Regions from separate parts of the Geobacillus sp. DSP4a genome, predicted to be linked through region 2. Evidence: riboswitches for the same ligand, from Rfam matches in the RefSeq annotation. Region 2 holds a riboswitch; the other holds the start of a gene.

Region 1 (3,474 bases), on a different contig from region 2:
TTAAACCCGTGGTGCTAGATAAAATCAGACGAGCATAAAAATAGTCCTTGTATGAAAATTTCCTTTTAAAATGAAAGTGCTCACCTAACATTAGAAAGGAGAAATCCCATACAAGAGCGTCTTCATTTTACAACGGATCAAGCGGAAATTCAAAAGCAATATACGGCGATCTTGTTCTTGGTATCAGCGCAACTGTCTGGCGGCTCTAAATGTATTGTAGCGCTGAAATCGTCATTTGTTAAAGCAAGGAAATGGGTCATAATCGCCATTCATATTCTTGGAAAGTTGTTTTGTTTGGAGAGGGCTAGGATCATTCCGCGATGTAGGAGGAGAGCTTGATGGATAAACACCAACAAGCCATTATCACCGTTTCAGCCTATATTACGAATGACACGGGAGAGGTTTTGCTTGTTAAAAGCTATGACCGCTCCGATACGTGGGAAATGCCGGGTGGACAAGTTGAACCGGGCGAGCCGCTCGATCGGGCCGTTCATCGCGAGGTGCATGAAGAGACTGGCGTTGACATCCGTCTCATCGGGGTCAGCGGCGTGTATTACAATGAAACTAAAAATATCATAAACATTGTATTTAAAGCGACATATGTGAAAGGAAACGTTTCTCCCCAGCCTGAGGAAATTCAAAAGGCGAAGTTTGTGTTGATCGATGAGTCGAATATTGATGAATATGTGACATGGCCGCATTTGAAATCGCGGGTGCTCGATGCGATGAAAAGGGGATGCTCTGTTCCTTATGAAGCATGGGTCATGAATCCGTCTCGATTGTCTGCAAGAGTGGGAAGGTGAAGTGCTGTAAATTCATAGTTGTCAAATGCCAGGCCTTGCTTTAATATAAAAATGTCCATATCCGATAACTAAATCAATTCGCAGCAAGGCGCCGAAACGGCTTAATAGGGAATCCGGTGGGAATCCGGAGCTGTCCCCGCAACTGTCAATGCGGACGAAATGAAATCGCCACTGTACGGATAGATGGCTTGCGCTGTTTTCCGTACGGGAAGGCTTCAGAGTAGGATGAAGCATGAGCCAGTAGACCTGCCTTGCTTGCCGCAGTTTCCGAATCTTCGGGGGGTGAGACGTGGAAACAGTCGTACAGGGCATTGTTGTGCCCATTGGCGGTCTGTTTCGTGCTCATTCCCCGTTCGGACGGAATGGGCTTTTTTGTTGTACATACATCATCGAAGGGGGAATGACGGATGAAACGTTGGACATGGCCGGCGGTGGTGGCGGTGTTCTTCCTTTTGGCCGCCGTGCTGGTCGGCTGCAGCAGTGGAGCCAATAGCAACGCCCAGCCTGCGAAAAAAGAAGAACCGAAAACGGAACAAGCGGCGTTTCCGGTGACGGTGAAAGACGGGCTTGGCGAGGATGTCACGATCAAAGCGGAACCGAAAAAAATCGTCTCGCTCATCCCGAGCAATACGGAAATCGCCTATGCGTTGGGGTTGGGCGATAAGATCGTCGGCGTCAGCGATTTTGACAATTATCCGGAAGACGTCAAAACGAAAACGAAAATCGGCGGCATGGAATTCAACGTCGAGAAAATCATTTCGCTCAAACCGGATCTCGTCTTGGCCCACGCGTCAAGCGCCCATAACTCGCGCGATGGCCTCAAGCAATTGAAAGACGCCGGCATTACCGTGCTTGTCGTCAATGACGCGAAGTCGTTCGACGATGTATATGCGTCCATCGACTTGATCGGCAAAGCGACCGGGACGACAGACAAAGCGAAGCAAGTGATTGATGAGATGAAAGAGAAGCTTGCGAAAATCAAAGAAAAAGCGAAACAAATCCCGGCGGACAAACAGGCCAATGTCTGGATTGAAGTGTCGCCGCCGCCGCAAATTTATACGGCCGGCAAAGGGACGTTTATGGATGAGATGCTTCAAGTGATTTCGGCGAAAAACGTCGCCGGCAGCTTGGAAGGCTGGCCGATGGTGACGGAAGAAAAAGCCGTGGCCTATAAGCCGGATGTCATCATCACGACATACGGCGGAGCGAAGCAAGTGTTGGCGCGCGCCGCTTGGAAAGACGTGCCGGCGGTGAAAAACAAGCGGGTGTATGACGTCAACACCGACTTAGTAAGCCGACCGGGTCCGCGCCTTGTCGAAGGGGTCGAGGAACTTGCCAAAGCCATTTACCCGGATGTGTTCAAGTAAAATGTGGATGTATATATTGGCCGTCACCGCGGCCGTGTTATCGCTTCTCGTAGGGGTATCGACAGGATCGCTGTCGATTCCCTTTTCTTCTATTGTCCGCATTTTGGCGGCTGAATGGTTCGGAGCGGCGCTGCCTCGCCACATTCCGGCTGATTGGGTGCCGATCGTGATGGCGATCCGCTTGCCGCGCGTCGTGCTTGCGTTTTTGGTCGGGGCGTCATTGGCGCTGGCCGGGGCCGCGTTTCAAGGGCTGTTAAAAAATGCGCTCGCCGATCCGTACACGCTCGGTGTCTCGTCCGGCGCGTCGGTCGGGGCGGTGCTCGTCATCTTTCTCGGCTGGCAATGGCCGTTCTTTGGCACGTTCACGCTGCCGGTCGTGAGCATCTTGTTTGGCATGGCGACGCTTGCCGCCGTTTTGGCGTTCACTCGCGCTGTGGAGCGGCGCATGTCGGTTGAGACGATCATTTTAGCCGGCATTATCTTCGGCGCGTTTTTCAGCGCGTTCATTTCGCTCATGATCGCGTTGACCGGGGAAGAATTGCGGCAAATCATCTCATGGCTGATGGGGAGCGTGGCGATGCGCGGCTGGAAATACAGCGGGCTGTTGCTGCCGTTTTTTCTCGTTGGGGCCGCAGTGCTCATCGCCAACAGCCGCGAGTTGAACGCGTTTGCCTTTGGCGAGGAGGCGGCGCTTCATGTCGGCGTTGATGTTACGCGCCGAAAAGTCATCATTTTGACGGCAGCGGCGCTGCTCACCGGTGCGGCGGTGTCGGTGTCAGGGACGATCGGCTTTGTCGGGCTTGTCGTTCCGCATATGGTTCGGCTTGTGTGCGGGCCGAACTACCGGGTGCTGTTGCCGCTGTCGCTCTTGTACGGCGGTGCGTTTCTTGTGCTTGCCGATGTGGCGGCGCGGACGATCATTGAACCGCGCGAACTGCCGATCGGCGTCATTACGTCGCTGATCGGCGCTCCGCTATTTGCCGTCTTGTTTTTCCGAAAAACGAAACGAAAGATGGGATGACGATGCTCGAGGTGCGGGCCGTATCGCATCGATACGGGCAGCAACAAGTGCTTGATGGTGTGACGTTTGCCGTGGAAAAAGGCGAAATATTCGGCATCTTAGGGCCGAATGGCAGCGGGAAAACGACTTTGATCAAACTCATCAGCAAAGAGCTGCCGCTGGCAAGCGGGGAGATCGTCATCGATGGCCGAAAGCTCTCGGCGCTGTCTGCGAAGCAATGGGCGCGGATGGCCGCCGTCTTGCCGCAGACAGCGGAGGCGGCGCCCGGCTATACGGTGAGGGA
Region 2 (3,474 bases):
AAAAACAAGCACGACCAGGCGGCAAGGGAGCGGACGGCGAGCTTTGCAGCCGGCTGCAGCTGGCTGTCGATGAAAGTTATTTGAAAAGGAACCGACACGGACACAACGAGCGTCAGCAGGCTGAGCCCTAAAAAAACGGAGGCGGCGAGCATCGCTTTTCCATACACGGAAAACGGCACTCGTGCACGAGCGACAATCCAATACGCCATTCCGATGAGCACAAGCCATTGTTCGCGCCAGCCGCCCATCATGACAACGGCAAGCATAACAAACGCCACGATCAGCTTCCACTCCGCCCGCCATGCCCGCAGCCGGTTGTCATACGCCCAACGGTCAAACTCGCGAATCATGGCTGTTTTTCCGCTCCGAACGCCCTTTGTACAACCCGACGACGTAGCCGATCACGCCGGCGCCAAGCGCGGCTTGCAGCGAGAACAGAAGCGTTTCGACTTCGCCGCCTGGAGGGGTGAAGATCGACTCAAACCACGGCCGGTAATGCGGGTTGAGCGTTTGAATGGCTTTTTCCGCCTGATCGTCCGTTCCACCGAATTCCGATCCGCGCGCCCACCAAAGCGGAATGATGACAAGCAAAGCAGCCAGCAACACGAGCAAGCCATTTTTCTTCATCGCATTACGCCCCCTTTTCCTTTTGGAACAGCGGAGAAGCTTGATAGGAGGAAAGCCAGTTCCAGACGATTACCGTTATGATGCCTTCCGTCACCGCCAACGGCACTTGAGTAATGGCAAAAATGCCGGCGAATTTCAAAAACGAGGCGGTGACTCCCCCATCAGGAGACGGAAACGCCAGGGCAAGCTGCAGGGACGTCATGACATATGTAGCCAAATCAGACAAACAAGCGGCAAGAAACAAAGCCGCTCGATTGGATACCGCCCCTTTTCGGCACAGTTGATACACTCCGTACGCGACGAACGGGCCGACGATCGCCATTGACATCGCATTGGCCCCAAGCGTCGTCACTCCTCCGTGGGCAAGAAGCAGCGCTTGAAAGAGAAGAACGACTGTGCCGATCACCACCATCACCCATGGTCCAAACAAAACCGAGCCGAAGCCGATCCCGGTCGGATGCGAGCTGCTGCCGGTGACGGATGGAATTTTCAACGCCGACAATACAAATGTAAACGCGCCAGCTAACGCCATCAGAAGCTTATGTTCGGGGTGCTGCTTCAGCGTATGCACAAGCCGCCGCAATCCGAACACAAAGAACGGCAAAAACAACAGCCACCAAAACAGCGCCCATTTGACAGGCAAAAATCCTTCCATAATATGCATGGCATACGCTTCATTTTCATTCGTCAACAAAAAATAGGAAACGAACAAAGCCACCATTCCGCTCCATCGAACCGCTCTCTTCATTTATCCCTTCACTCCTTTCGCAGCATGTTCCGTTTTCCGTTTTCCGCTTGGCGCCTCCCGTTCGCCGGCTGGCGTCAACACCAATTCGCCTTCGTATTCATACGTCGCCCACTCCCGCATCGGAACCCCCTCACCCAAATGGGCGCGCACAACCTCCTTCGCCCGCTCCGGCGTCATCTGTCGATACCAGATGCCTTGCGGATAGACGATCATCACACACGCATCTTGACAGCGTCCGTTGCAGCGCGTCCTTGTTGTATGGACAGCGTCGTCAAGCCCGAGACGGGCGATCTCCTCGCGCACCGCGGTTGTCACGTCATCTCCGCCATGGCGGAGGCACGTCCCTCCGTTGCAAATGAGCACATGATGCTTCATTCCCCGCAAATCCCACGTCGCCACCGAATCCCCCCTTTTTGGCTAGAATGATAGAATTTAGACGCAGACAGACGGGCAGGTTTTCGGCAAAAGAAAAAGCACCTCTACAGCAGAGGTGCAGAAAAATGTATACGAAAGCCGTAAACGGCCCAAACAGGGCCCCTAAAGCCGTCATTCTCCCGCACGTCTGCCTATAGTCCCGTAGGCATCCGTCCGATCCAAACAAGGCAGGTCTCCTGACTTAGGATCATCGCTTGGCGGCGTCTTCCCGAAGCATCCTTCAGTGACTTGTTGCCGCAAAGCTCCCCATCACAGTGGCGGGCACCGTGCCGGATTTTCACCGGGCTTCCCTTTTCACCCAAACCCTAGAGCAGGCTTAGGCACCTTGTCTGTTTCTCGCCTATTGATCTTGTCATGGAACAAGCATCCGTTCTCATCGTAGTACAACTTGATGGCAGGCGTCAACCGTTTTTTGCCGACAAATCTTCGCGGGCGACGACAACGCCGTCGGCATCGGCGTACACGTATGCGCCCGGCTCCCAGCGGACGCCGCCGAACTCGAGCACAACGTCGCGGGCGCCTTTTCCTTCTTTTTGGCATTTCGAGCGGGCGTTCCATTTCAACCAGAACGATACATCTCCAACTTGTCCAGGTCTAAGACAAATCCAGCGCCCAGCAATATATCCAATCCTAACAAACCGTTAATCCCCTCATAGTCCATCCCGCTAAAATCAATTTCATACTCTCTTAGCTGGAAAGAATCTAGCTGAATACAGTCTAATTTTTTTGTAAACGCGTACTCTTTCCCACCGATTCCGTAATAAGCCACAATACGATCGCCCGGCTCTACCCGCAAATGAATATCTTCTACTGCATTTTGAGAAATCACTGTTTTCGCCGCACCAGTATCAATCACCATATTATGAATCAACTTAGACCTTCCTTGATAAACGATTTCGATCGATGCAAACAGCAAGCCTTCACGATATTCAATCTGCATAATGAAATTTCCCTCTCAGGCCAATCGCTCCCCGAACTTTTAAAACAATCTCCTTGTGGCTAGTATGATAAACAAGCTGATTCCCTTTCGATTGCAGCAACTCACGAGTTGCATCCTTGTCCGAAACCGTTCCGATAACAGCCACCTCTTCAATGATTTCTTGATCTCCCTCTAAATGGGACTTTAATACTTGTAATTTCACAAATTGATTTGGATACAATGAACGCACTTCCTGCCATTCCATCTCCATCGCCTCAACCTGTTCGTTGTATTGAACGAGACTCGACCGCAGCCGTCAACCATTTTTCGCCAACAAATCTTTGTTGGCGACGACAACGCCGTCCGCATCAGCGTACACGTACGCCCCTGGCTCCCAGCGGACGCCGCCGAACTCGAGCACAACGTCGCGGGCGCCTTTTCCTTCTTTTTTGCTTTTCACTGGGCATGTGCCGATCGCCATCACGCCAATCGGCATGGCGCCAATTTCCGCTGAATCGCGGATGCAGCCGTGGATGATGACGCCAGCAAGCCCCCTCTCGCAAGCGATTTGCGCCAGCCGGTCGCCTAATAGCGCGACGCGGCGCGAGCCTTTTCCATCGACCACGAGCACCGTCCCCGGCGGCACCGTCTCCAGCGCTTCGCGGACAAGGACGTTGTCCTCAAACACGTCGACCGTCGCGATCGGCCCGGAAAACATCCGTTTTCCGCCGTACGATTGGAACGG

The links. A riboswitch is a leader RNA that binds a small molecule or an ion and turns the genes downstream of it on or off. The one in region 2 is predicted to bind cobalamin.
Region 1: linked by a shared signal. The riboswitch ahead of ETC02_RS06365 (ABC transporter substrate-binding protein) and the one ahead of ETC02_RS10415 ((2Fe-2S) ferredoxin domain-containing protein) in region 2 are both predicted to bind cobalamin.

Annotation. Positions count from the first base shown of each region.
Region 1 covers NZ_SDLD01000012.1:60,940-64,413, reverse strand. The annotation lists partial or broken gene ETC02_RS17660 (GNAT family N-acetyltransferase) at 1-38, shown strand, start outside; partial or broken gene ETC02_RS18580 (IS982 family transposase) at 109-290, shown strand; gene ETC02_RS06370 (NUDIX hydrolase) at 336-803, shown strand; cobalamin riboswitch at 873-1,071, shown strand; gene ETC02_RS06365 (ABC transporter substrate-binding protein) at 1,211-2,170, shown strand; gene ETC02_RS06360 (FecCD family ABC transporter permease) at 2,157-3,191, shown strand; gene ETC02_RS06355 (adenosylcobinamide amidohydrolase) at 3,188-3,474, shown strand, end outside.
Region 2 covers NZ_SDLD01000026.1:23,536-27,009, reverse strand. The annotation lists gene ETC02_RS10430 (energy-coupling factor transporter transmembrane component T family protein) at 1-350, opposite strand, end outside; gene ETC02_RS10425 (energy-coupling factor ABC transporter substrate-binding protein) at 334-627, opposite strand; gene ETC02_RS10420 (energy-coupling factor ABC transporter permease) at 632-1,375, opposite strand; gene ETC02_RS10415 ((2Fe-2S) ferredoxin domain-containing protein) at 1,376-1,774, opposite strand; cobalamin riboswitch at 1,960-2,153, opposite strand; partial or broken gene ETC02_RS18380 (RraA family protein) at 2,212-2,352, opposite strand; gene ETC02_RS10405 (retropepsin-like aspartic protease) at 2,370-2,750, opposite strand; gene ETC02_RS10400 (hypothetical protein) at 2,740-2,994, opposite strand; gene rraA (ribonuclease E activity regulator RraA) at 3,046-3,474, opposite strand, start outside.